Linked DNA regions of Jilunia laotingensis. The main gene of each other region encodes a partner of the protein of the gene in region 2 in a complex. Links are inferred from orthologs where the notes say so. Each region holds a gene or a part of one and is shown on either strand. Other genes may lie near its edges. The genes, in order: secA and secY.

Region 1 (16,707 bases), 1.8 Mb from region 2 along the record:
CTTAAAGGTTAGTATACTTTTAGGAAATAATCCGGCAAAGGTATCGATTTCTTTTATTGCAAGTATCATTTAAAGCGTTTTATTTATTACTTTTGCACCCATTATTTCGCAATAAATTAAATATATAGATAAGTATAACATGGAATTAGCAAGTAAGTACAATCCCGCCGACGTTGAGGGAAAGTGGTATCAGTATTGGTTAGATCACAAATTATTCAGTTCTAAACCCGATGGACGTGAGCCTTACACCATCGTCATTCCACCGCCTAACGTCACTGGTGTGTTACACATGGGACACATGCTTAATAATACCATTCAGGATATTCTTGTTCGTCGTGCCCGTATGGAAGGCAAAAATGCCTGCTGGGTGCCGGGAACCGATCATGCATCCATCGCTACGGAGGCGAAAGTTGTAAATAAACTCGCTGCGGCAGGGATTAAGAAAACAGACCTGTCACGTGACGAATTCCTCAAACATGCCTGGGCATGGACGGAAGAACACGGTGGAATCATCTTAAAACAGCTGCGCAAGCTCGGTGCTTCCTGTGACTGGGATCGTACGGCTTTTACAATGGATGAGAAACGTAGTGAAAGCGTGTTGAAGGTTTTTGTCGATCTTTATAACAAAGGATTGATCTATCGGGGCGTACGCATGGTCAACTGGGATCCCAAAGCTCTGACTGCTCTTTCCGATGAAGAGGTGATCTATAAAGAGGAACACGGTAAACTCTACTATCTGAGATATAAGATTGAAGGAGAGGATGGCTATGCAGTCGTTGCTACCACCCGTCCGGAAACGATTATGGGTGATACGGCTATGTGTATCAATCCGAATGATCCGAAGAATCAGCACCTGAAAGGTAAAAAAGTCATTGTTCCGCTTGTAGGACGTGTCATCCCGGTTATTGAAGATGATTATGTGGACATTGAATTCGGGACGGGTTGCTTGAAAGTGACTCCGGCTCACGATGTGAACGACTATATGTTGGGCGAGAAATATAACTTGCCGAGCATCGACATCTTCAATGATAACGGAACTTTGAGCGAAGCTGCCGGAATGTATGTCGGTCAGGATCGTTTCGATGTTCGTAAACAGATCGAGAAAGATCTTGAAGCAGCCGGCCTGCTCGAGAAAACGGAAGCTTATACCAATAAAGTGGGTTATTCTGAACGGACGAACGTAGTCATTGAACCGAAATTGTCGATGCAGTGGTTCCTAAAAATGGAACATCTGGCTAAGATTGCCCTTGAACCGGTAATGGCAGATGATATAAAATTCTATCCGGCAAAATACAAAAATACGTATCGCCACTGGATGGAGAACATTAAAGACTGGTGCATCAGTCGTCAGTTGTGGTGGGGACACCGCATTCCGGCTTACTTCCTTCCGGAAGGTGGTTATGTAGTGGCCGTGACGGACGAAGAGGCTTTGAAGCTAGCTAAAGAGAAAACAGGAAATGATGCTTTGACTATGGCCGATCTTCGTCAGGATGAAGACTGTCTGGATACTTGGTTCTCTTCCTGGTTATGGCCGATTTCGCTGTTTGATGGCATCAATAACCCGGGTAACGAGGAAATCAAATATTATTACCCCACAAGCGATCTTGTGACCGGTCCGGATATCATCTTCTTCTGGGTGGCACGCATGATCATGGCAGGTTATGAATATGAGGGTGAGATGCCGTTCAAAAATGTATACTTCACGGGTATTGTCCGTGATAAGCTGGGACGCAAGATGTCCAAATCTCTGGGTAATTCACCCGATCCTTTGGAGCTGATAGAAAAATACGGTGCAGACGGAGTACGCATGGGGATGATGCTGTCAGCGCCTGCCGGGAACGATATCTTGTTTGACGATGCTTTGTGCGAACAAGGACGTAATTTCTGTAACAAGATATGGAATGCTTTCCGTTTGATCAAAGGTTGGACGGTGGCAGAGGAGGTGGAAATTCCTGATGATGCCCGTATGGCTGTGAAGTGGATGGACATGAAACTAAATGCAGCTTCCCTTGAAGTAGCCGATTTGTTAAGCAAGTATCGTCTGAGTGAGGCTTTGATGGTGATTTATAAACTGTTCTGGGATGAATTCTCTTCTTGGTTGCTTGAGATCGTGAAACCGGGATACGGTCAACCGATCAATGCTTATGTTTATAATATGACCTTGAATGCTTTTGAGCGTTTACTTACGCTGCTTCATCCGTTCATGCCTTTCATAACAGAGGAACTGTGGCAGCAATTACGTGAACGTAAATCCGGTGAAAGCTTGATGGTTTCTCTTCTGCAAAAGCCGGGTGAAGTTGACGAAACATTCGTTCAGCAATTTGAAATGGCGAAAGAGGTGATTACCAATATCCGCTCCATTCGTATGCAAAAGAACATCGCTTTGAAAGAGGCATTGGAATTGCAGGTAGTGGGACAGAACCCGGTAGAAAACATGGAGCCGGTGATCAGAAAGATGGGTAATCTTTCCGCCATAACCGTCGTGGAGACCAAAGCAGACGGTGCGGCATCGTTTATGATCGGGACTACGGAGTTTGCCGTTCCATTGGGAAATATGATCGATGTAGAAGCGGAAATAGCTCGTATGGAAGTAGAATTGAAACATAAACAAGGCTTTTTGCAGGGAGTTCTCAAGAAATTGAGCAATGAGAAGTTTGTAAGCAATGCCCCGGCTGCCGTTATCGAACTGGAACGTAAGAAACAGGCCGATGCGGAAAGTATTATCAAATCATTGCAGGAAAGTATAGAAGCTTTGAAGAAAGCCTAAAAATAAATCGTTGTTATAAAAAAGAGCAGGAGGTATCTCATATATTGTGAGTTATCTCCTGTTTTTATTAAAAATAATAATATCTTTGTCATCGTTCTAAAAAACATGGAATGAAACACACAACTTTATTGTTTATCTTACTTTTCTTCTTATTGCTTGGAGGAAGAACGTACTTGTATGCTTCCGGTAACGGAGGTTCTGGAAATGAAGTTTTGTTTATCAATTCCATAAATTTCAATTTACCTTGGGCAAAGAACTTATATTGGCAGGTTCATGATGAGTTGATAAAGAATGGCATTCGGGTGAAAGCAGAATCCTTGTCCGTCCCCGCAATCAGGACAGTGAGTGAAGTGGAGGGAATATTGAACCATTTGAAGGAGAAATATCCTTTGCCTCCCAAGCTGGTAGTGTTTATTGGTGATCCGGCTTGGATGGTATGCCGGGAGCTGTTTGATGATGTTTGGAAAGATGCTCCTGTCATAGTCACAAACACCCGGGATATTCTGCCGGCCTCACTGGATATACTTCTAGCACACGAGCCTTTGACAGCGGATAATTCCGTGCCCGCCTCCGTATGGCGGAAAGGGTATAATCTGACCTATCTTAGCCAAGTGTATTATGTGAAAGAGACTATTGACCTGATGCGTCAGTTGATGCCGGAAATGAAAAAGATTGCCTTTATTTCCGATGACCGTTATATCAGTGACATGGTACGTTCGGATGTGGAGAATACGATTGAGAATTTCTATCCTGATATTGAGCTGCAACAACTGTCCACGGTACATATCACAACGGAGATGCTTTTGGACACCTTACGCGGGTACGACCGGGCGACAGGACTGATCTATTACTCTTGGTTTGAGTCGCATAACCGGAATGATAACAATTACCTTTTTGACCATTTGCAGGAGATTATATCTAATTTCACCCACACTCCTTTATTTCTGCTTGCCGACGAGGATTTGTCGAAAGATACATTTGCAGGCGGGTATTACGTCTCTTCCGGTTCATTCGCACAGGCATTATTGTCATTGATTTATCGGGTTCAGGGTGGCGAAGCCCCAAGGGATATTCCAGGAGTGGACGGAGGGATACCTTCCGCTAATTTGTGTTATCCGGTATTGCAGAATTTTAATATACCTGTTTCTCTCTATCCCTCTGACGCAATTTATATAAACAAGCCTCAACCACTGCTTAAACAATATCAGATAGAGATTGTATGGTCGGTGTCCATCTTTTTGTTGGTGCTGGGAGCTGTTGCCTTTTATATTTATATTCTAAAGAAGACCCATCACCGACTGAAGGAAGCCAAGGAAGAGGCGGAACAGGCCAATCGGTTGAAATCGGCTTTTCTCGCTAATATGAGCCATGAGATCCGTACTCCATTAAATTCTATCGTAGGTTTTTCTAATTTACTTCCTCACGTAGATAGCAAGGAAGAGATGGAGGAGTACATCGGCATTATTGAGAATAATACGGAGCTACTATTGCAGCTTATTAACGATATTCTCGATATGGCGAAGATTGAGGCCGGAACTTATGACTTTCATGAGACGTGGGTAGATGTAAACCAAGTTATGGAAGATATTGAGAGGAGTGCGAAGTTGAGAATAAAAAATGACGCTGTAACATTGCTTTTTGATGAACGTCTGCCGCAATGTACCGTCTATACGGATAAAAACAGGTTGACGCAGGTGATTACGAATTTTGTAACCAATGCTATAAAATTTACGAAGGAAGGTAGCATTCGGATAGGATATCGTCTAAAGGATAAAAATACGCTGTTCTTTTACGTTGCCGACACAGGTTGCGGCATGTCTCGTGAACAATGTAACCATGTTTTCGACCGATTTATTAAATTTAATCCTTTTATACAAGGTACCGGTCTTGGACTCTCTATCTGTAAAATGCTGGTAGAAAAACATGGAGGACGGATAGGTGTTGATTCTGTGGAAGGAAAAGGTTCTACGTTTTGGTTTACGATGGAATATGATAAGGACTCTTCTCCAAAATAAATCCCTTATACGGATGGGCGCATAAGGGAAATTTTGATCTGCTTTTATGGCTTATGAATTACTTTTCCAACAACTCTTTTAAAAATTCATCCAGCTCTTTATCCAATCCTTTCAATAATTCATCGTCCACCAGTAAAGTATCGTCGTCTATTAAAAGGAGTTCGGTGATTGTCTCCTTCTCATCGTCTACCAGCACGAAAGAGTAAGGTTTCAGAATGGTTAGCTTATCAAAATCACCACCGTCTTTCATGCGGCAGAGAATCGAGCGTAGGATACGTTCTATGTTTTCGTAGAAATCATCATCTTCGTACGTTGCCCATTCCTCGATGGTTGTATTGACAAGTTCTTCATCTTCGTCATCGAAAATGTAGAGTTCACCTGAATTCTGGTTGGGTTGTATATGGATATCTGTAACATGGGTCTGCTCGCAGCCGCAAGTATACTTGGCAACTGCTTTCCGGATGGCCGATTCGATTACAGATTGTATTTGTTGACTTAGTTTCATGGGACTTCCTCTTTATATTCAGTTCAAAGGTATAAAAAAAATATTTACCTGCATATGATTTTATTAAAAATCATCATTAAATCGGCTCATTTGCATATTTAATGTGGCTAAACCTGCCTTTCGTTCTTGTAATTCTTCTAGGTAGAAGGTGGTCATCATGAATTTGGGAATGTCGTTAATGTCAATTCTTTCTTTAGATCTTTCATCCATATTCTCCATTTTACCTGCTAAGTCTTGTGCGTTTTTTGCCCAGGTTATGGCTTGCTCGATGTCGTCCTTGGTTTCATAATAGAGGGCTATATTAAGAGCGGCATGCATTTTATTCTTATCTTTTTTGGAATTTTTGAAGGTGCGTTCCCAAAGTTTCAAAGCTTTGTCCCAGGAATTTCTATGAACATAGGATGCAGCATCGCGCATGTCTACTGATCCGTTGGTGTACAGGGTTCGCATGGCGGATTTCCAATAGGGCAAGAGATGTTTTACTGGAATTGTACCGGCAAACTCAGATGCTTCTGCAATCATATCTTGTTCCTTTATTAGATGGGCATGCAAAAATGATACTTCTTTTACGGAATGGATATTATATGCATCCTCAGTTTGGTATTCTTCCCAAAAAATGCTGTCTTTGGGATTTAAAGTTAACATTGGCCCTTTTCTGTTTGGCAAATATATTTTTAGGGTGGGATGAACTTGCAGATCGATACTTCCATAGTAACATCTGAATTCACGGAGGTACTGAATTACTTTGGTGGCCTTTAGTTGAAGATTTTCAAGGGAAATCAATAAGTCCGCATTCAATTGAGTGGTTAATTCTTTTACTTCTTCTTGGCTGAGAGTAGATTCGCGTGCAGATTTATCATTTGCACGTAGGGCGGAATCACAAATAATTACTTCTTCGAAATAGTTACCTTGCGCAATAGATTCTGCTAATGATTCGGTAGCTATTTTGGCATCTCCATTATAATATACCACATCTCGGGCTATTTCTCCATCTTTTTTAGACGAGTCAGATTTGATCAATTTGTTTTCAGGAGTCTCACTCATATTATTTACAATGGCTACCCGGCGTAATTCAGAAGGAAAACTAACTTCTGCAGGCACCAAATAATCGATAGGCATTTGTCTCGTCGTTTGGCATGCGCTTAATGTCAGACAAACGATGACTAAAGAGAAGAAAGAATATTTTGCCATAGTTTATTTCTTTATTTAGCAAAAATACGATTTTGTACCAATAAAAAAAGGCTCCGAACAATATTTAACTGTTCAGAGCCATCTTTTGGGGAAGGAAGAGGAGAGAAGGCTTAGTTCTTTCATCTTCCTTCTTGATTCTTTTTACGCTTTTCCGTGGCAGTTCTTGTATTTTTTGCCACTACCGCACGGACAAGGATCGTTACGTCCTACTGTTTTTTCAGCGCGGATAGGTTCACGTTTTTGTTGTTCGCGAGTATCCTGTTGAGCTGCAGCTTGTTGATTGGGATCATTCAGATCTTGTTTTTGTTCGCGGTATTTGCTCATATCCTGACGGCTTTCGGGGGCAGCTTGACGTACTTCCACACGACGCTGTTCCGGTTGTTCGGGCGCTTCCTGTACAGGTATTTGTCCGCGCATTAGGATAGATACTGTCTGGTTGTTGATCTTGTTTACCATTGTATCGAACAAATTTACGGATTCCAACTTATAGATCAACAACGGGTCTTTCTGCTCGTAACTTGCATTCTGCACAGAATGTTTCAATTCATCCAGTTCACGAAGGTTTTCTTTCCATGATTCATCGATAACGTGGAGTAAGATTGACTTCTCGAATGATTTTACGACCTCTTTGGATTCAGTTTCATAAGCGGTTTTCAAGTTGCAGGAGATATTATACATCCGTTTACCATCTGTGATAGGTATCAGAATGTTTTCGTACATGTGTCCTTGGTTTTCATATACTTGCTTGATAACCGGATTGGCGATTTGTGCCAAGCGTTCCGTTTTACGTTTGAAGTTGGCCATCGCTGCATCGAAAGTTCTATCAGCGAGACTTTCTTTCTTTTCATTCCGGAACTCTTCTTCTGTGAACGGTGCATCCATTGCCAATGTATGGAGAAGGTCGAGTTTGCAATCTTCATATTCCGCATTGTTTTCAACAGCGGCAACGCAACGGTCCCAGATCATGTTGACGATATCCATGCCTATACGTTCGCCCATCAAGGCGTGACGGCGTTTTGTATAAACAACAGTACGTTGTTTGTTCATAACGTCATCGTATTCCAACAGACGTTTACGGATACCGAAGTTATTCTCTTCCACTTTCTTTTGTGCGCGTTCAATAGAGTTTGAAATCATCTTATGTTCGATCATTTCTCCTTCTTGGAATCCTAATTTATCCATTACGCTTGCGATACGGTCGGAAGAGAAGAGGCGCATCAAGTCATCTTCGAGTGAAACAAAGAATACGGATGAACCCGGGTCGCCTTGTCGTCCCGCACGACCACGTAACTGGCGGTCTACACGGCGTGATTCGTGACGTTCGGTACCGATGATTGCTAAACCACCGGCTTTCTTCACTTCCGGACTTAGCTTGATATCCGTACCACGACCTGCCATATTGGTAGCAATAGTCACTGTTCCGCTCAGACCAGCTTTCGCTACGATGTCTGCTTCTCTTTGGTGTAATTTAGCATTCAATACATTATGCTCAATCTTACGCATGCTCAGCATCTTGCTCAGCATTTCGGAGATTTCGACAGAAGTGGTACCGACCAAAACGGGTCTACCTGCATTGACCAAGCTCTCGATCTCTTCGATGACTGCTTTGTACTTTTCGCGTTTTGTTTTGTAAACACGGTCGTTCATGTCTTTACGGGCAATCGGACGGTTGGTCGGGATTACCACAACATCCAGTTTGTAGATGTCCCAGAGTTCGCCTGCTTCTGTTTCGGCTGTACCGGTCATACCCGAAAGTTTATGGTACATACGGAAGTAGTTTTGCAGCGTAATGGTTGCAAAAGTTTGGGTGGCAGCTTCTACTTTCACACGTTCTTTTGCTTCGATGGCCTGATGGAGTCCGTCGGAATAACGGCGTCCTTCCATGATACGTCCTGTCTGTTCGTCTACAATCTTAACCTGTCCGTCTATCACAACATATTCATCGTCCTTTTCGAACATGGTATATGCTTTCAACAGTTGGTTGATGGTATGTACGCGTTCAGATTTGATCGCGTAGTTGTTCAATAAGGCATCTTTCTTTTCCAGTTTCTGTTCATCGGACAGATCATGTTCATTTTCCAGTTCTGAAAGTTGGGCTGCGATATCGGGAAGAACAAATAATGTAGGATCGTCAGAATTGCCTGTGATAAGGTCGACACCTTTGTCTGTAAGGTCAACGCTGTTCAATTTCTCATCGATAACAAAGTACAACGGGTCTGTAGCCTCATGCATGCGTTTGTTATTCTGCTCCATGTAGATTTCTTCTGTTTTCAGCATGCCGGCTTTGATTCCCTGTTCACTGAGGAATTTAATCAGAGCTTTGTTTTTAGGCAATGCTTTATGGCTGCGGAACAGAGCTAAGAATCCTTCTTCCACATCTTTCTTGTTGTCGGAGGCAATCAATCTTTTAGCATCTGTCAGGTACTTGGTAGCCAAAACTTTTTGGGCTTCTACCAAACGTTCTACCATCGGGCAAAGAGCTTCGAAAAGCTGGTCTTCCCCCTTAGGTACGGGACCGGAAATGATCAACGGTGTACGGGCATCATCGATCAATACGGAGTCCACCTCATCGACAATGGCATAGTTATGTTGACGCTGTACAAGGTCTTTAGGGCTGATGGCCATGTTGTCGCGCAGATAGTCGAAGCCGAATTCATTATTCGTACCGAATGTAATATCTGCCAGATAAGCCTGACGACGGGCATCGGAGTTTGGCTGGTGCCTGTCGATACAATCGACACTCAGTCCGTGGAACATATAAAGCGGTCCCATCCATTCCGAGTCACGTTTTGCCAGATAGTCGTTCACGGTTACAACATGAACCCCATTGCCGGTTAAAGCGTTGAGGAATACAGGCAAGGTTGCTACCAATGTCTTACCTTCACCTGTTGCCATTTCGGCAATTTTACCTTTGTGGAGAACCACACCACCGAACAGCTGCACATCATAATGGATCATATTCCATACAGTGTCGTTTCCTCCTGCTACCCAATGGTTCTGATAAATGGCTTTGTCTCCTTCAATGCGGACAAAGTCTTTAGTGGCAGCTAAAGTACGGTCGAAATCAGTGGCAGTTACCACTACTTCTTCGTTTTCAGCAAACCGTCTGGCGGTATCTTTTACAATAGAGAAAGCGACTGGCAACACTTCGTCCAGTGCTTTTTCATATATTTCGAGAATTTCTTTTTCCAGTTTGTCGATCTGAGCGAAAACATCTTCACGATCTTCCAACTCCAAAGACTCTATGCTCGCTTTCAATTCTTCTACTTTAGCACGTTCTTTTGTAGCAGAGTCGTAGATGTATTGTTTTAGTTCCTGTGTCTTGGCACGAAGTCCGTCATTGTCCAATTTCTCAACCTCCGGGTATGCAGCTTTAATCTTGTCTACCCAGGGCTGAATTTCTTTCATGTCTCGTGTGGATTTGTTTCCAAAGATCGAGCTTAAAAATTCATTAAATCCCATGTGTTTATTATTTTTTATTTATTATTTGCTAATTGAATAAGGTGAGTATTCACCTGATGGTAAGAGGTGTTTTTGTGCAGGCATTGGGAGCCCGTATTCTCATTGTATGAGCCAGTGTAGGCGCAATATGATCAACGGTAACAGGTGTTTCTATTACCTCCGGTCTCACTGTGTTTCCAAAAAATACGAGTGGAGCCGGTATATGTGCATTACGAATGATCTTATTTTCCGAAGGATTGGTTTCGTTCATTACCGTCCATCCGGGAAGGACATCGATCAGTAGATCTCCTGAGCGTTTGCGGTGGAATCCGTTACGGATCATGTGGATTTCAGGGGTCCATGCACCTAATAACAAACGATGCATTGAGTATGCTTCGTTCACACCGCTGAATTGTACTAGAAAGTCGGCTGCCTTATTCTGTATTTCGGTCAGATCCAGTTGTTTCTGTTCGATCAGTTTGTGATTGAGATAGATCTGTTGGTCATAATAGGCCTCTACATATTGCCCTTCACCGTATGAAGCCATCAGATACATGTTTAATAATGCTGCACAGCGGTTCAAATGAAATTCTCCTCCCGGAATGCGATAAATCCCGTGGTCGGCGGACTCTGTATCTACATACCCGGTAGAAGTGATGCAGAAAAGTACATTCTGAAGCCCGATTTTCTTATCGACCATCTCCAATAGGTTGGCGATGCTACGGTCCAGACGTACATACGTGTCTTGCAATTCCATGGCGCACTCTTGTGAAGTCTTATGGGCATAATTGCCTGCATAATACATCAATGAGAGCATGTCCGGTATATCATCTTTACCGATATTACTTTTATCCAGCAGTACCTCTGTCAATGAGTTTACTTCATCATTAACGAACGGGCTAGCTATTAACCGGCGGAATTTGTTTCTCCGGTCATCATCAAATTTATATTTGAAAGCATCCTCCCTCCATTCCGGAAGATAGACATATTTGTCTACCGGATGTACTGGTGTCCATACGATATTTCCTATACGGAAATCGATGGCTTGTCGATCATTATATTCGCTGACCCACCAAGGGAATTCAGAATAGTAAGTGGTGCTACACCATTTTCCGGTATTGCTGTTTAGCCAAAATGCTCCGTTTCCTGCATGACCTGCTGCAAATATGGCAGCATCGCGGAAAGGAGCGATGGCATATACCAAACCTTTATTGCGGGTGGCTATTTTAAGTTCATCGGCTATTGTAGAAGTGAGTAATAAGGCTGGGGAACTGTTTTCATCCGTATAATTACCCATAAATGCAGGGTCGTCTACGCAACTTGTCGGTCTTAAAGTAGAAGCATCCAACCATTGATTGCCTACAATGCCATTCATGGAAGGCGTTGTGCCGCTATAAATGGCGGCAACGGCGGATGCTCGGTCTACTCGGTTGAAATTATATTCGGCATTACGAAAAACTTTTCCCTCTTTCCAAAGCCTTTTAAATCCTTTTTCACCATATAGGGTAGAAAATGCTTCCAAATAATCTGTACGCAACTGGTCGATCGTCAGTCCTATTACCAGTTTGGGGGTAGACGCGGGAAGCGGCTGGGCTTGCAGTCCGGTAATAGTTAATACTGTTATTATGGAAGTCAGTAATCCTTTCATTTTGTTTTTTTATAAGTCAGAATGAGATTGCTTGCAGAACGTATCAGCAAACAGAGTGCCAAAGGTACGACAGCTAAATCAATTCTTTGCGGTATTAGCGGAAAAAGCACTATAAAAAGTGTTAAAACGACGCAGTTCGCAACATTGTACCAGCATTTTCTTCCTTTTCTGGCAGCATTTACAATGATTGGGAGGAAGATCAGATGCCCGGGTTGAAATACAAAAAGCAAGTAATTGTGACTTACAGCCGGGTGTTGGGAGAAAAGTGCAAGGAACGTAATTACACAACCGGCAATTCCTGCAGTTCCGAATAATGCCAAGTCTAATCCCCAAAGCCCCTTCTTTTTCCTTATGCCATATATGGTAGCTATTGTTACTATAATGAATAATAGCAGGGCACATCTCATAGGAGTCAGGAGGTTCATGATGTCGAATTTGGTAGGGGATGAGTCGGTGTCTTCACAATCGATGATTATTCGCGAGTCCGATACCAGTTTTCTCTCTTTTCCATTGTTTATGATTTTAGCCCTTTGAAAGTCATTCTTCAGATAAAACGGGACAAACATCATTTGTCTGTTTGTGATCGGGCGATCTGCTTCGCTCCCTATACAAAAGTCGATGCCGAATTGTGACCAAGGATGTCCTTTCGTATATTGATGTACAATGTCACGAAAGGATTTGGTGTGGTTTCTGTCTGAAAAATCATAGCTTATTTTTCCTTCGATGCTTTCTTCTATTTTATCCCGAGGACGGGTAGCGCAGTTGTCATAAAAGAAATTATACCGGTATGTCCGGTTCTCGGGCCGGCAATTTTCTTCCAGCAGATATAGCAACTTTCCCTTTTCTTCCGGCAGTAGGTTTAGTGTTTGTTGCCACACACTACGTTCTTCGTAGTCGTATTCAGCAGCAAAACGGTCGTAGGAGGTTACTCCAAGAATATAATCTGTTTCACCCAAAGCAAACCTAAGTATAAAATTGGGAGTATTGAAGCTGAAAAGACCATAGTTGAAGACGTAATCGATCCCTTTTGCCGGTTCCTCATAACGTATAGCTGTGTGCCCAAAGAGGGAATAAATTTCTTCTCCGGGGGCGCAAGTCAATAAGCTGATTCGTACCGAGTCGTTGGTTGTATCTTTTGTCTGATTTGCCTGAGCAGAAAAGCAAAAGAGAAATAGTACGAATAGTATTTTTATTTTCCTCATATTGAAGACTTTTTAGATCGTAATTGTAACTTTTGCATTTTTGATAGGATCAAATAAGTGTATGTTGAGTCTTCGAATCATAGTTGTTACTTTGGCGACAAAGATAGTTATATTCAGATGGATAACAAAATATTTGGTGATTTCTGTGGATATTTTTTCTTCTCCTATGCATGCTTCTTTTCAAAAGTATATGCTTCTGTTTTGTGGAATTGGAGCATATGACTCTAGCTAGTGGGATGGAAAATAAGAGAAATCTGTTTTGTCTTTATTTATAATAAACTACTAATATGCATATCAATATGTTCTTATTTCACCTTTATTGCTAACTGACATTATTTTAAAAATGTAGAATTAACTTCTGTAAAGGCAGTTATTAAGGTCAAAAAGCCATAAAATGCAGATGAAATAGCCTTAGTTGTCGGCTTGGATAGCTATATTTATCGGCTTAAGTATCCTTTCTTAACAGATTGGATAATAATAACCAACGCGTAAAGTTACTATTTTTAGCAAATGGAATAACTATTTCTATTAAAATGAAGTTCAATTTATCTGAAAAAGCATTTTTTTTACCTCTATATTGCTCTATTTGCCTCCTTTGGATGAAGCGTTTCCTTTTGATAAAAAGTTGTAATAAATTTCTATGGGAATGCATTTCGAAAGAATAGCAGGATAAATAAAGCTTTATGTAATCTATCTGCGCATTTCCCGGATAATCTGAAAAATGCATATTGCTTTATACTGCGTTTTTTACAATCAAGTTGGTCAATGGTCGGAAAAACGCGACTCATTACATGTGATTAAATCACATTGTCAAAATGATAATGTGATTTAGATCCTGTTTAAATTTAGCTCAGCCTTGTTTTGAAAGTTCTTTTTGAGGAAAATTAAAACAGGCTCTTTGTATTTCGAGAATCATTAGTAAGTCGTTGTACATTGGTTAAACCGACACTGATTCTTTTTAACCGAACAGATGAATGAGAAAGTGGTTTAAAATGCTTAATATTATGAAGTTATATAGCACCTCCGATGTTATTTAGTTAATGTCCGGCATTAATTTATTAGGAATTATTTTGTACATCCAAAAATACTCTATACATTTGCACTGTTGAAACGAATATTCATTGAGATCGTATTTATTTTGATTAGTTCGTTTATAACAGTTTAGTGATTATCATATTTATTGAAATGGAAAGTATCCGATACTTTCAAATCCTATCTTCCTGGTTTAAGGAGATTATAAACGGATTTTATGTATATCACGCTACAGATGAAGAATCTTAAATACTTGATCGACAGGTGTAACTTTCTGTCGGTGTCCCCCAATAATATCATATTGTGAATTCTGCTGAAAAGTTTTGGTATGCCCTTCGCATAACCTATAGTCGGGAGTTGGCTTTGAAAAACTATCTTGATACTGAAAAGGTAGAAAATTTCTTGCCTATGCGCTATGAGTATGTATTTAGAGGGGAACGTAAAATCCGTAAGCTGGTTCCGGTAATTCATAATCTCATTTTTGTGCGTTTATCGCGTAAGGAAATGGATGAGTTGAAAGCTACTGTAGGCGAACGTCTTCCCATTCGATATATTATGGATCGAGAGACACGCCAACCCATAATTATCCCTGATGTCCAAATGCGTAATTTTATAGCTGTTGCCGGATCCTATGACCAGCAAGTTATTTATTTGGATCCTACGATAACTTCCTTTAAAAAAGGAGATCGAGTTCGTGTCACCGGTGGTATATTTAACGGAGTTGAAGGTTATTTCCTCCGAATTAAAGGTGATCGCCGTGTGGTTGTAGCTATCGAAGGACTGATGGCTGTTGCTACGGCATATATTCATCCATCGCTCGTTGAACCAATTTTGCCTGATCCTACTGATCAAAAAAATAAATAATTCTATTTGCTATTCGTTAGTATTTCTTGAACCTTATTCCGGATAAGAGATTGGATTGTTGACAGTCCGTAGTACACCATTCCTTGTTTTCTATAGACACTTTTATAAATAGCAGATAGTAAATAAAAATTGTAAATATCATCATGTCTTTACAACCAGAAATTGACGCTTTATGCGAAGCGGCCAATAGGCTTCTTCGTTTAGGTTTGGATGGTACCCCCATCTATACTGATTCTTTCCGTGAACTTAATGCTGATGTCTATCGCCAGTCAGAAACTCTTTTTCGCAAGACGGCCTCTTCTGATATTGAAGAAGCTGCCCTTTGCAAAGCCCTATTAATGGGATACAGTGCGACGATTTATAATCATGGCGATAAAGATAAGAAAATCCAATTGGTATTAGATTGCAGTTGGAATGTCCTGGATCGATTACCGGCTTCATTGCTTAAGTGTCAGTTATTGGTAGCCTGCTATGCCGAAGTTCCGGAAGAGGAATTAGCAAAAGAAGCACATGCGATCATTGATAGTTGGAATGGTAAAGAATTGACTTTGGAAGAGAGTGAAGTAATTGAGAGATTACAGTTGCTGGAAGAAGATTAAAATGAATAGGGATAGGTAGTGTAATGAGTGCTTGTTCAAATCATATTTATCATTTTTCTATACAGATTTTGTTCAGTGATCATTGTTGTAAGTGAGTGAATCGTTAAAGAAAAAAACGCTTAAAGGTGTTGGATGGAGCTTCGTTGACAATATTGCAAGTTCAGGAGTTACTTTTCTAGTTGGCCTAGTTCTTGCTCGTTTACTTACGCCAACCGAATATGGCATAATGGCTATGATCGCTATCTTTATCGCAATATCAGATTCAATTATTGATAGTGGATTCTCGAATGCGTTGATTCGGAAAGTAGACATTAAACGAGAAGACTATAATACAGTCTTTTTCTTTAATTTAATAGTTGGGATTTCTTTATATGTACTATTATTTTTTTGTTCTCCCGCGATTAGTGAGTTTTTTAAAGAACCTCTGTTGGTCCCGGTAACACGGGTCATTGGGCTGGTACTTGTTATCAATGCTTTATCCATTATTCAGCGTACCATTTTTGTCAAGGAAATCAACTTTAAAATACAAACAAAAATATCTTTTATTGCATCTATTTCGAGTGGGGTAATAGGTATTGGCATGGCTCTTTTAAATTATGGAGTATGGAGTCTTGTTGCCCAACAACTGTCACGTCAGTTTTTTAATGCTCTGTTTCTTTGGATTTATAGTCATTGGCGTCCAGCTTGGGAGTTTTCAATAGAAAGCTTTAAGGAATTGTTTGGATTTGGATCTAAACTGTTGGTTTCAGGTTTAATAGATACTGCTTACAGAAATGTTTATTATGTCGTTATCGGGCGGTTTTATTCTTCTTCCCAATTGGGGCAATATACTCGTGCCGGGCAATTTAATACAATATTCTCTAGTAATTTGACTGCAGTTGTACAGCGGGTGAGCTATCCGGTTCTTAGTTCTATACAGGAAGATCCTGAACGTTTGCTTGAAGGATACCGTAAAATTATAAAGATGACCATGCTGGTTGCATTTTCTTGTATGTTAGGTTTAGCAGCCATAGCAAAACCTTTAATATTGGTTTTAATAGGTGAGAAGTGGTTACAATCCGTATATTATTTGCAGATAATTTGTTTTTCGGGCATGCTGTATCCTTTGCAAGCAATCAATTTGAATATCCTTCAAGTGAAGGGGCGTTCGGATTTGTTCCTTAAACTGGAAATAATAAAGAAAGTTATAGCTGTCGGACCTATTGTAATTGGTATTTTCTGGGGTATAGAGTATATGTTGTGGGGCAGTGTATTTACTTCTTTTATCGCTTATTTTCTAAACAGTTATTATTCTGCCGATTTAGTAAATTATCCGACTAAAAAGCAGATTATGGATATATTCCCCTCATTTCTCGTCTCGTTTTTTATAGCCGGAGTAATGTGGTGTATAACTCTATTTTCTCTTTCAATTTATGTAATGCTACCCCTTCAATGCCTGACAGG
Region 2 (13,002 bases):
TGCAGATTGCTTTGCCATACTATATTGCTTTATCTCCTAAAACTTCTTCAATGAATTTAAATGATGAAAGAATATCCGCTTCACCTGCACCCACTGCAATCGTATGCTCAAAGTGTGCAGCAAATTTCCGATCTCTTGTTCTCACTGTCCACCCGTCACCTTCCATTATCACTTGTCGGTCACCCAAAGTTATCATTGGTTCAATCGCAATACAAAGTCCTTTTTTTAAAAGCGTACCATATCCCCGTTTACCGTAATTAGGCACTTGAGGATCTTCGTGCATTTCTTTACCAATGCCATGGCCAACAAATTCACGTACTACACCATAAGAATGTGACTCACAATATTGCTGAATAGCATATCCAATATCACCAATTCTTTTTCCTTGTATTGCATTTTGGATTCCGATATATAATGCCTCCTTTGTAACTCTCAACAAATCACGAACTTCTTTGTCCACTTCACCCACGCAAAAAGTGTAAGCTGAGTCACCACAGAAACCATTCATATAAGTACCACAATCAACTGAAACAATGTCACCTTCTTTTAGGACAATATCTCCTGGAATACCATGCACTACTTGTTCGTTAACGGAAGTGCATATAGAAGCTGGAAATGGATCCCCATATTGATTAGGAAAGCCCTTAAAAGTTGGAATAGCACCATTATCTCTAATAAACTCTTCTGCAACTTTATCCAGTTCACATGTAGTAACTCCCGGCTTTACTATCTTAGCTATTTCAGCTAATGTTTTCCCTACAAGTAGATTACTCTGACGGAGCAACTCTATTTCATCTTCTGTCTTAAGAAATATCATTTCTCCACAATATTAATATGCAGCTACACCAGCACGACCTTTAATACGACCTGATTTCAACAAACCGTCATAATGTCTCATCAACAAATGACTTTCAATCTGTTGCAGCGTATCAAGAACAACACCTACAAGAATCAACAAGGATGTACCACCGAAGAATTGAGCAAATTCAGCTTTCACACCAAATACACCCGCAAAAGCAGGCATAATAGCAATCAAAGCCAGGAAGAACGAACCAGGTAAAGTGATACGCGACATAATTGTATCAATATACTCAGCTGTCTGCTTTCCAGGTTTAATACCAGGAATGAAACCATTATTTCTCTTCATATCTTCTGCCATCTGGGTCGGATTTATTGTAATAGCCGTATAGAAATACGTAAACAATATAATCATAATGGCAAAAATCAGATTATACCAAAAACCAGTATGATCAACTAATGCATGCGCTATACCACTTGTTGCATTATTAGAATAACCAATAAAAGCAATAGGTATGAACATAATTGCTTGAGCAAAAATGATAGGCATTACGTTAGCAGCATTAACCTTCAAAGGAATATACTGTCTTGCGCCACCATACTGTTTATTTCCTACAATCCTCTTAGCATACTGCACTGGTATTTTACGCGCTCCCTGTACTAGCATAATAGCAGCAGCAATAACCAACAAAAGGAAAACAGCTTCAAACAAGAACATAATCAAACCTCCTGCACCTGGCGAGGAAAGTCTTGACACAACTTCCTGAAATAAAGCTTGCGGTAAACGCGCAATAATACCAATCATAATGATCAATGAAATACCGTTACCTATACCTTTATCTGTGATTCTTTCACCAAGCCACAAAATGAACATACTTCCTGCAGCAAGTATAATAGTAGAAGTAACCATGAACAGAGTCCAATCTAATGAAGCATTTAAAGAAGATCCAGCCTGCATTTTAAGATTGAGCAAATAAGAAGGAGCCTGAACCAGCAAAATCAGAATCGTCAAATAACGAGTATACTGATTCATCTTTCTTCTGCCGCTCTCACCTTCTCGTTGTAATTTCTGAAAATAAGGAACCGCAATTCCTAGCAACTGGATAACGATAGATGCAGAGATATAAGGCATGATTCCTAATGCAAATATAGATGCATTAGAAAAAGCTCCTCCTGAGAACATGTTTAACAAGGCTAAAAGGCCTTCGCTTGTTTGCTTATGTAGTTGTGCGAGCATAGCCGGATTAATACCCGGTAACACAACATACGAACCAAAACGGTAAATCGCCACAAACAATATGGTAATGAGGATCCGTTGTCTCAGATCCTCAATTTTCCATATATTCTTTAATGTTTCAATAGCTTTTCTCATTGAATCAGAGTTTTACTACAGTTCCACCTACAGCTTCGATAGCAGCTGTTGCAGTCTTAGAGAATGCATGAGCTTCCACGTTAAGCTTAGTAGTCAAAGTTCCGTTTCCTAATACTTTTACCAACTGGGTTGAAGAAATAAATCCAGCTTCGATAAATTCATTAACACCAACTTTATCCAAATTCTTAGCTTCTGCCAATTTTTGGATAGTGTCAAGATTAATAGCTTTATACTCTACGCGATTGATATTCTTAAAACCAAATTTTGGTACACGACGTTGAAGGGGCATCTGTCCACCTTCAAAACCGATTTTCTTAGAGTATCCGGATCTTGATTTAGCTCCTTTATGACCTCTTGTAGAAGTTCCTCCTAAACCAGAACCCGGTCCACGACCGATTCTTTTTCTTGTTTTAGTAGAACCCTCTGCAGGTTTTAAATTACTTAAGTTCATATTGTAATTCGTTTTATATTCAACAAATAATTACTTAACAATGGCAACCAAGTGTTTAACCTTATCTACCATTCCAAGAATCGAAGGAGTTTCTTCGTGTTCAACAATGCGGTTCAATTTACGAAGTCCCAGTGCATCAAGAGTTCTTTTTTGATCAGCTGGAGCACCAATTCTACTTTTAACTTGTTTGATCTTTATAGTTGACATATCTCCTCCTTATCCTCTAAATACTTTTTCAACACTAATACCTCTATTTTGAGCAACCATTCTTGCATCTCGCATTTCACTTAAAGCCAAAATTGTAGCTTTTACTAAGTTATGCGGATTTGAAGAGCCCTTCGACTTAGCCAAAACATCAGTAACACCAACGCTTTCCAATACAGCACGCATAGCACCACCAGCCACAACGCCAGTACCATGAGATGCGGGTTTAATAAATACCTCAGCACCACCATATCTTGCTGATTGTTCATGAGGCACTGTACCTTTCAATACCGGAACTCTAACCAAATTTTTCTTGGCAGATTCAACACCTTTAGCGATAGCAGCTGTTACTTCCCCTGCTTTACCAAGTCCCCAACCGATGATTCCTTCTTCGTTACCTACAACAACAATTGCAGAGAAACTAAAAGTTCTACCACCTTTGGTTACCTTCGTAACACGATTGATAGCAACCAGTCTATCTTTTAATTCTATATCGTTAGAAATCTTAACTCTATTATTAACTCCTGCCATAATGATTAAAATTTAAGTCCACCGTTACGAGCAGCATCAGCCACTTCTTTTACTCTCCCATGATACAAGTAACCATTACGGTCGAAAACAACAGTAGTTATACCTGCTTCCTGAGCCTTCTTAGCGATCATCTCTCCCACTTTAGCAGCCATCTCTTTTTTAGGTAACTTCTCAGTTAAACCTAAAGACGATGCAGCAGCTAAGGTTTTGCCTGACAAATCGTCGATAACTTGAACATAGATTTGCTTATTACTTCTAAATACACTCATACGCGGACATGCAGCAGTACCTGACACTTTATTGCGTACTCTATATTTGATTTTAATTCGTCTTTCTATTTTTGTTGTCATGATAATATAAATTTATTTAATTTACTTAGCGCCGGCTGATTTACCAGACTTTCTGCGAATTTCCTCGCCAACAAACTTAATACCTTTACCCTTATATGGTTCAGGTTTACGGAAAGAACGTATTTTAGAGCAAACTTGACCAAGTAATTGTTTATCGCAAGACTCTAATATAATAAGAGGATTCTTATTTCTTTCAGATTTTGTCTCTACTTTAATTTCAGAAGGCAACTGTAAAAAGATATTATGAGTATATCCTAAGGCCAATTCTATAATATTTCCTTGGTTAGATGCACGATAACCAACGCCAACAAGCTCAAGTTCCTTTTTATATCCTTCTGATACACCCACAACCATATTATGAACTAAAGAACGATACAAGCCGTGGAAAGCGTGCTTTTGTTTTGGATTATCAATCATTGCACTTTCGTTTTCTGTCAAAACGATATGTCCGTCCTCAATGACAACATTGATAGCAGGATTCACATATTGACTCATCTCACCTTTTGGTCCCTTAACGGTAACCACATCATCTTTCAGAGTAACTGTTACTCCAGCGGGGATACTAATGGGTAATTTTCCTATTCTTGACATTGCTTTTCCTCCTATTAATATACATAACACAAAACTTCACCACCAATTTTCAGATCGGCAGCTTCTTTGTTTGTCATTACACCCTTGGAAGTAGATATTATAGCAATACCCAAACCATTAATAACACGCGGCATATCTTTATAACCAGTGTACCTACGTAAACCCGGAGAAGATACTCTTTCAAGTTTTTTGATTGCGTTAACCTTGTTAACCGAATCATACTTCAAGGCAACTTTAATAGTTCCCTGAGGACCATCTTCTACAAACTTGTAATTAAGAATGTAGCCTTTCTCAAAAAGAATCTTAGTGATTTCTTTTTTCAAATTTGAAGCAGGAACTTCAACCACTCTGTGTTTTGCTTGAATAGCGTTCCTCAACCTCGTTAAATAATCTGCTATTGGATCAGTCATATAAAAAATAATTAAATTAATCAGGACTTCCCTGACAATATTTAAAAAACAATTACCAGCTTGCTTTCTTTACACCTGGAATAAGGCCATTTGATGCCATTTCACGGAACTGAATTCTTGAAATTCCGAATTGACGGATGTATCCTTTCGGACGACCAGTCAGTTTGCAACGGTTGTGCATACGAATCGGATTTGCATTTTTCGGCAGTTCCTGCAATTTTTGTGCTGCCTCATAAGCATCTACAGGATCACCCGTTCTTACTATTTGCTTTAAAGCAGCTCTCTTGGCGGCATATTTGGCTACTAATTTAGCACGCTTTACTTCGCGTGCTTTCATTGATTCCTTTGCCATATTTATCAGTCTTTTTTAACGTTTTTAAACGGTAAACCGAATTCTTTCAACAAGGCATAACCTTCTTCATCTGTGTTCGCAGAGGTTACAAAGGTAATATTCATTCCGAGAATTCTTGTAATACTATCGATATTTATTTCAGGGAAAATGATTTGTTCCTGAATACCAAGGGTATAATTCCCCATTCCATCGAATTTACTTTCAATACCTTTAAAGTCACGGATACGAGGCAACGCCACACGAACCAACTTTTCAAGGAATTCATACATTCTTTCGCGACGCAGAGTAACCATAACTCCGATCGGCATTTTCTTACGCAGCTTAAAGTTAGCGATATCTTTACGAGAGATAGTTGCTACAGCTTTCTGACCGGTAATAGCAGTCAACTCGTTAATTGCTACTTCAATAATTTTCTTATCGGCCACAGCCATACCTAACCCCTGATTGATAACAATCTTCTTAAGTACGGGTACCTGCATCGATGAAGAGTACTGGAATTGTGACTTCAGCGCAGGCGCAATACGCTCTGCATATTCTTTCTTAAGGCTTGCAGTATTACTCATTACTTAATCTCCTCTCCTGATTTTTTAGAAATACGCACTATAGTTCTTTTACCATCCAAAGAACTTACTTTTCTACCAACACGCGTTGCTTTACCAGTTTTTGGATCAACCGGGTTCAAGTTTGAAATATGGATAGCAGCTTCTTGCTTTACTATACCACCCTGCGGGTTCTTAGCATTTGGTTTTGTGCTTTTTGATACCATATTGATACCTTCAACCAATGCACGTCCTTCTTTAACAAGAACCTTCAATACGCGACCAGTCTTACCTTTGTCTTCACCAGCATTTACGTAAACTGTATCGCCTTTTTTTATATGTAATTTACTCATTACTTAAATCTTTTACAAAATTAAAGTACCTCAGGCGCAAGTGACACAACTTTCATGTTAGTAGCACGAAGTTCACGAGCTACCGGACCGAAAATACGACTACCTCTAATTTCACCTGCATTATTTAACAAAACACAAGCGTTATCATCAAAACGTATATAAGAACCATCGGGACGACGGATTTCTTTCTTAGTACGTACGATCAAAGCTTTAGACACTGCACCTTTTTTAATATCACCCGAAGGAATGACGCTCTTTACAGAAACGACTATAACATCCCCTACTGAAGCATAGCGACGTCCTGTACCGCCTAAAACGCGAATACAGAGTGCCTCTTTAGCGCCACTGTTGTCACATACTGTAAGTCTGGATTCTACTTGTATCATAATTACTTAGCTCTTTCAATTATTTCTACTAATCTCCATCTCTTAGTCTTGCTCAAAGGACGAGTTTCCATAATGCGTACTGTATCACCTACATTGCATTCATTCTTTTCATCGTGAGCATGGTATTTTTTCGTTTTACTAACGAATTTACCATATATAGGGTGTTTTTCCTTGAATTTGGCAGCAACAGTAATGGTTTTATCCATTTTATTGCTCAATACAACACCTGTTCTTTCTTTTCTTAAATTTCTTGCTTCCATCGAGCTGATCATTTATTGTTAAGTTCTCTTTCGCGCATCACAGTTTTCATACGCGCAATAGTCCTGCGTAACTGTTTAATTTGCGCAGGGTTTTCCAAAGGAGAAATAGAATGATTGATAACCATTTGGTTATAATTCACCACTTCTGCTTCTATTCTCTCTGCTAAGTCAGCAGTAGACATCTCTTTAATTTCTGCAATTTTCATAAACGTTACGCATTTTGATTTTGAATATCATAATCACGTCTCACTACAAATTTTGTAGTGATAGGAAGTTTTTGAGCAGCTAAGCGAAGAGCCTCTTTCGCAACATCGAAAGGTACGCCTTCAGCCTCAATAATAATTCTACCCGGAGTAACAGGAGCTACGAATCCTTCGGGGCTACCTTTACCTTTACCCATACGCACATCAGCAGGTTTTCTAGTGATTGGTTTATCCGGGAATATACGAATCCAAATTTGTCCCTGACGTTGCATATATCTTGTAACTGCAATACGAGCAGCTTCAATCTGGCGGCCTGTGATCCATTTTGTTTCCAAAGCCTTAATTCCAAAAGAGCCGAAAGCCAACTGGTTACCTCTCTGAGCAACACCTTTCTGACGGCCTTTCTGTTGTCTTCTGAATTTTGTCTTTTTCGGTTGTAACATAGTTTCCTAAAATTCAAATTCGTTTAGCGATTATTTTTCTTTCTTTTGAAGTTCTTTCCGCCGCCGTTGTTGTTTCCACCATTGTTTCCACGACCACTTTCTTTGCTTTGTGTAAAGTTCGGAGCCAATTCTTTCTTGCCAAACACTTCACCTCTACAAATCCAAACTTTAATACCGAGAAGACCAACTTTTGTCAATGCTTCTGCATGACAGTAGTCAATGTCTGCTCTAAAAGTGTGTAACGGAGTCCTTCCTTCCTTATACATTTCAGAACGTGCCATTTCAGCTCCATTCAAGCGTCCTGAAATCTGAATTTTGATACCTTCAGCCCCCATACGCATTGTATTTGCGATAGCCATCTTGATGGCACGGCGGTAGGCAATCTTTCCCTCGACCTGACGAGCAATGTTGTTAGCAACAATTACAGCATCCAGTTCCGGTCTTTTCACTTCAAAGATATTGATCTGAATATCTTTATCGGTAACCTTCTTCAACTCCTCTTTCAATTTATCAACTTCTTGGCCACCTTTACCGATAATAATTCCCGGACGAGCAGTGCAAACAGTAATAGTAATGAGTTTCAACGTACGTTCAATTACGATTCTTGAAACACTTGCTTTTGCAAGTCTTGCATTAAGATATTTACGGATTTTGCTATCTTCCAGCAAAGAATCACCGTAATCATTTCCACCGTACCAGTTAGAATCCCATCCTCTGATAATTCCTAAACGGTTGCTTATTGGATTAACTTTTTGTCCCATCTACCTTAATTTAATCTTCGTTATTACTTTTAGAATCAACGAACAACGTCACGTGATTTGAACGTTTACGGATTCTGTAACCTCTACCCTGCGGAGCCGGTCTCATTCTTTTGAGCGTAGCACCACCATCAACAAAAATCTTAGTTACATATAATTCACCGCTTTCAGCTTTACGTTCGTTTTTCTGCTCCCAATTAGCTATCGCAGAGCGTAGTAATTTCTCCACTCTTGCTGCAGCTTCTTTTGAAGAAAACTTCAAAACGCCAAGTGCTCTGTTCACTTCCATCCCGCGAATCATGTCAGCCACGAGACGCATTTTGCGAGGAGAAGTAGGAACATTTTGCAATTTAGCAAAATACATGGTCTTAAGGGCTTCTTTTCTTTTATCAGCCGATATTTTTTTTCTTGCTCCCATTATATTTATTACTTTATTATTTCAGATAAATCCTGTTATTTTTTCTTATTACCAGCGTGTCCTCTGAAAGTACGAGTTGGGGCAAATTCACCCAACTTGTGACCTACCATATTTTCGGTAACGTATACAGGAATAAATTTATTTCCGTTATGAACTGCAACTGTATGGCCTACAAAATCAGGCGAAATCATTGAAGCTCTGGCCCAAGTCTTAACAACAACCTTCTTGCCTGATTCATTCATAGCAAGAATCTTCTTCTCAAGCTTAACGTTAATATACGGACCTTTTTTTAATGAACGACTCATAGTTTACTCAATTAATCAGATTACTTCTTTCTTCTCTCTATAATATACTTAGATGATTGTTTCTTAGGAGCTCTAGTCTTAAGTCCCTTAGCATACAATCCCTTACGAGATCTTGGGTGTCCTCCGGAAGCACGTCCTTCACCACCACCCATAGGATGATCAACCGGGTTCATCACAACACCACGGTTACGAGGACGACGTCCTAACCAACGAGAACGTCCTGCTTTACCTGAACTTTCCAATCCATGATCCGAATTACCTACACTACCGATAGTAGCTTTACAAGTGCTAAGTATCTGTCTAACTTCACCTGAAGGCAATTTAATAACACAGTATTTACCCTCTCTTGAAGTTAACTGAGCAAAATTACCAGCCGAACGAACCAAAGCAGCACCCTGCCCCGGACGTAATTCAATATTATGAATCACAGTACCGACAGGAATATTCTGAAGAGGAAGTGCATTACCAATCTCTGGCGCTGCATTTTCACCTGACATCAAAGTCGCACCAACTTGCAATCCATTGGGAGCAATAATATATCTTTTTTCTCCATCAGCATAAAACAACAAAGCGATACGAGCCGAACGATTCGGATCGTATTCTATAGTTTTCACAACTGCTGGAACACCGTCTTTATTTCTCTTGAAATCGACAATTCTGATCACCTTTCTATGGCCGCCACCTATGTAGCGCATGGTCATCTTACCTTCGTTGTTACGACCTCCTGATGATTTCTTACCATATACAAGAGACTTTTCTGGTACTGATGCAGTAATTTCTTCGAAAGTACCAATAATTTTATGTCTTTGCCCCGGTGTTGTGGGCTTAAATTTACGTACTGCCATTTTTATTAAATATTGCTATAAAAATCAATAGTATCTCCTTCTTTCAATGTTACAATCGCTTTTTTGAAAGCGTTTGTACGGCCATTGATGATACCTGCCTTCGTATAACGGCTCTTATTCTTGCCGGCATATCTAGCCGTATTCACATCAACCACTGTAACATTATAAAGGGCTTCAACTTCATTCTTAATTTCCAGTTTGTTAGCTTCAGGACGCACAACAAAGCCAAAACGATTCAGCTTATCAGTTATTGCAGTCATTTTTTCTGTCACCAACGGTTTAATAATAATTCCCATTATTTAAGCCTCCTTTTTAAATTAAGATATTGTCAATAGCTTTCAAAGAGTTTTCAGTAAGCACAACAACCCCAGCATTCAATACTCTGTAAGTATTTAATCCTGAGATAGTCTGCACATTAGCACCCTCAATGTTACGAGCTGACAAATATACGTTTTTATTTGCTTCTGGTAAAATTACAAGCAGTTTTTTATCAGAAACTTTAAGATTTTTTGTCATTGCAACGAAATCCTTTGTCTTCGGAGCCTCAAAAGTGAAGTCCTCAACTACAACAATCCCATTGTTTTGAGCTTTATAAGACAAAGCAGACTTACGAGCCAATGTCTTAACTTTTTTATTCAACTTGAAGTAGTAGTCTCTCGGCTTCGGACCGAATACACGTCCACCACCAACAAGTACTGGAGAATTCATGTCTCCACGACGCGCACCACCGCCACCTTTCTGACGACCGATTTTACGAGTAGATCCACTGATTTCACTTCTTTCTTTTGATTTATGAGTACCCTGACGCTGATTAGCCATAAATTGCTTTACGTCCAAATAGATAGCATGGTCGTTGGGCTCAATTCCGAAGATAGATTCGTTTAACGTAACCTTTCTCCCAGTGTCTTCACCTTTAATGTTATATACGTTAACTTCCATTATTTCTCAATTAATACGATTGAACCTTTGCAACCAGGGATAGAACCTTTAATCAAAAGAAGGTTATGTTCCGCGATTACTTTTAATACCTGTAAGTTTTGAACAGTGACTCTTTCACCACCCATTTGTCCACCCATACGCATTCCTTTGAATACTTTTGCAGGATAAGAACAAGCACCGATAGAACCCGGCTTACGAGCACGGTTGTGCTGACCATGTGTAGACTGGCCTACACCGCCAAAGCCATGCCTTTTAACAACACCCTGGAAACCTTTACCCTTGGAAGTCCCGACAACATCAACATAATCTGTACCATCAAACAACTCCACGGTAACCGTATCACCCAGATTTAACTCATTTTCAAATTCTTTGAACTCGGCCAAGTGTCTCTTCGGTGTTACTCCAGCTCTTTTAAAATGTCCCATCAACGGCTTAGTTGTATGTTTTTCCTTTTTGTCCTGGAAACCCAACTGAACAGCAGCATAGCCATCTTTCTCTACAGTCTTAACCTGAGTAACAACACAAGGACCTGCTTCGATAACAGTGCATGGTACATTCTTACCATCGGCACTGAAAACGGATGTCATTCCGATTTTTTTTCCTAATAATCCTGGCATTTCACTAATTTTTAATTATCAAACTTTAATTTCCACTTCTACACCACTCGGTAACTCCAACTTCATCAGAGCATCTACCGTCTTAGCTGTTGAACTATAGATATCGATCAATCTTTTATAAGATGAGAGTTCAAACTGCTCACGAGACTTTTTATTTACGAAAGTCGAGCGATTGACAGTAAAAATACGTTTGTGCGTTGGAAGGGGTATCGGACCACTAACAATAGCACCGGTAGCCTTCACAGTTCTCACAATCTTCTCAGCTGACTTGTCAACCAAGTTGTGGTCATAAGATTTCAGTTTAATTCTAATTTTCTGACTCATTGTTTTTTGTTATTAATAAGTATATAAATAGGATAAAGCGGCAGGCTAAGAGTCATTCGCTAGCCTGCAGCTTCAGATATTTTCGTTAAATCAAATCAGCACGTCCCTTAACTTCTTCTAATACAGCCTTAGCAATAGAATTAGAGACCTGAGCATGATGAGAGTAAACCATTGAAGAAGTTGCACGTCCTGAAGTAATAGTACGTAAAGCAGTCACATATCCGAACATTTCTGCCAACGGTACCATTGCCTTAACAATACGAGCACCTGAACGACTCGACTCCATTCCTTCAACTTGCCCACGGCGCTTATTCAAGTCACCAATAACATCACCCATGTTTTCTTCCGGAGTTACAACTTCCAGTTTCATGATAGGCTCCATTAAAACAGGACCCGCCTTAGCACAAGCATTTCTATAAGCCTGAATAGCACAAATTTCAAAAGACAACTGGTCAGAATCCACCGGGTGGAACGAGCCATCAACCAAAGTCACCTTCAGTGAATCAAGAGGATAACCGGCCAAAACGCCATTTTTCATTGCTGTTGTAAAACCTTTCTGTACAGCAGGGATAAATTCTTTGGGAATATTACCTCCCTTTACTTCATCAACAAACTGTAATCCGCCTTCTTTAAAATCCTCATCAACCGGACCGATGTTCACAATGATGTCAGCAAATTTACCACGACCACCAGATTGTTTTTTGTAAACTTCACGCAAGTTAACTGTCTTAGTGATAGCCTCTTTGTAGTTAACCTGAGGTTTACCTTGATTACACTCTACTTTGAACTCACGTTTAAGACGGTCAATAATAATATCTAAGTGAAGCTCGCCCATACCCGAAATAACCGTCTGGCCTGTTTGCTCGTCAGTTTTAACAGTAAACGTCGGATCTTCTTCAGCCAATTTAGCCAAACCGTTAGACAGCTTATCCATATCTTTCTGAGTCTTAGGCTCTACAGCAATACCGATTACTGGTTCCGGGAAGTCCATAGATTCAAGTACAATAGGTGCCGATTCATCACACAACGTATCTCCTGTATGTATATCTTTAAAACCTACACCAGCACCAATATCACCAGCACCAATTACATCTACCGGATTTTGTTTATTTGAGTGCATCTGGAAGAGACGAGAAACACGTTCTTTTTTACCAGAGCGAGAGTTATAAATATATGAACCAGATTCAATCTTACCCGAATATACACGGAAGAAAGTCAAACGGCCTACATACGGGTCAGTTGCAATCTTAAATGCCAAAGCCGAAGTCTTATCGTCATCACTTGGTTTACGTTCTTCCTCAGCACCTGTATTAGGATTGGTACCGATCACATTTTCCGCATCCAAAGGAGAAGGCAAGAAAGCACAAACATAATCAAGCAACGTCTGTACACCTTTGTTCTTAAATGAAGAGCCACAAAGCATCGGAACTATAGCCATCTTAACAGTAGCATTACGGAGAGCTCTCAGAATCTCTTCTTCAGTGATAGTAGAAGGATCATCAAAATATTTCTCCATCAAAGCATCATCAAATTCAGCTACTTTTTCCAACATC

What was found.
Region 1: the proteins of secY (region 2) and secA are in contact, whole or in part, in a crystal structure (PDB 3DIN), measured with the Thermotoga maritima proteins. The link is inferred for Jilunia laotingensis from one-to-one orthologs. Residues at the interface, in WP_004081795.1 of Thermotoga maritima: Glu108, Gly109, Glu110, Glu111, Ala236, Glu237, Arg238, Arg239, Ile240, Thr241, Ile242, Gln243, Tyr244, Ala245, Arg246, Arg247, Val248, Thr249, Gly250, Arg251, Arg252, Val253, Tyr254, Gly256, Ala257, Ser258, Thr259, Tyr260, Leu261, Pro262; in WP_004082002.1 of Thermotoga maritima: Glu261, Ala262, Arg263, Lys300, Ala301, Arg302, Thr303, Ile304, Ile305, Leu323, Tyr324, Asp325, Pro326, Val329, Ser330, Tyr333, Ile336, Lys340, Phe345, Val349, Glu363, Phe364, Tyr374, Ser375, Gly376, Gly377, Glu393, Ile395, Thr482, Ser483.

What each region holds. Positions count from the first base shown.
Region 1 is NZ_JACRTF010000001.1:252,122-268,828, reverse strand. Bases 6,420-10,277 are described here. They hold secA (preprotein translocase subunit SecA), read right to left. Parts: upstream 9,941-10,277; coding sequence 6,620-9,940; downstream 6,420-6,619. Other genes in these bases: H8744_RS01175 (alkaline phosphatase family protein), read right to left, coding at 9,990-10,277; H8744_RS01185 (DUF6340 family protein), read right to left, coding at 6,420-6,478. Outside these bases: H8744_RS01200 (valine--tRNA ligase), read left to right, coding at 140-2,767; H8744_RS01195 (sensor histidine kinase), read left to right, coding at 2,878-4,782; H8744_RS01190 (hypothetical protein), read right to left, coding at 4,841-5,287; more of H8744_RS01185, read right to left, coding at 5,351-6,419; more of H8744_RS01175, read right to left, coding at 10,278-11,567; lipoprotein N-acyltransferase Lnb, read right to left, coding at 11,564-12,769; H8744_RS01165 (UpxY family transcription antiterminator), read left to right, coding at 14,102-14,665; H8744_RS01160 (UpxZ family transcription anti-terminator antagonist), read left to right, coding at 14,806-15,264; H8744_RS01155 (lipopolysaccharide biosynthesis protein), read left to right, coding at 15,356-16,707. UniProt on the Escherichia coli protein: Required for protein export, interacts with the SecYEG preprotein conducting channel.
Region 2 is NZ_JACRTF010000001.1:2,017,865-2,030,866, reverse strand. Bases 1-2,958 are described here. They hold secY (preprotein translocase subunit SecY), read right to left. Parts: upstream 2,171-2,958; coding sequence 830-2,170; downstream 1-829. Other genes in these bases: rpsE (30S ribosomal protein S5), read right to left, coding at 2,838-2,958; rpmD (50S ribosomal protein L30), read right to left, coding at 2,652-2,828; rplO (50S ribosomal protein L15), read right to left, coding at 2,175-2,621; map (type I methionyl aminopeptidase), read right to left, coding at 20-817; infA (translation initiation factor IF-1), read right to left, coding at 1-18. Outside these bases: more of rpsE, read right to left, coding at 2,959-3,356; rplR (50S ribosomal protein L18), read right to left, coding at 3,362-3,706; rplF (50S ribosomal protein L6), read right to left, coding at 3,728-4,297; rpsH (30S ribosomal protein S8), read right to left, coding at 4,312-4,707; rpsN (30S ribosomal protein S14), read right to left, coding at 4,760-5,059; rplE (50S ribosomal protein L5), read right to left, coding at 5,065-5,622; rplX (50S ribosomal protein L24), read right to left, coding at 5,622-5,951; rplN (50S ribosomal protein L14), read right to left, coding at 5,972-6,337; rpsQ (30S ribosomal protein S17), read right to left, coding at 6,340-6,609; rpmC (50S ribosomal protein L29), read right to left, coding at 6,606-6,803; rplP (50S ribosomal protein L16), read right to left, coding at 6,809-7,243; rpsC (30S ribosomal protein S3), read right to left, coding at 7,267-8,004; rplV (50S ribosomal protein L22), read right to left, coding at 8,015-8,419; rpsS (30S ribosomal protein S19), read right to left, coding at 8,455-8,724; rplB (50S ribosomal protein L2), read right to left, coding at 8,745-9,569; and more genes. UniProt on the Escherichia coli protein: The central subunit of the protein translocation channel SecYEG. Consists of two halves formed by TMs 1-5 and 6-10.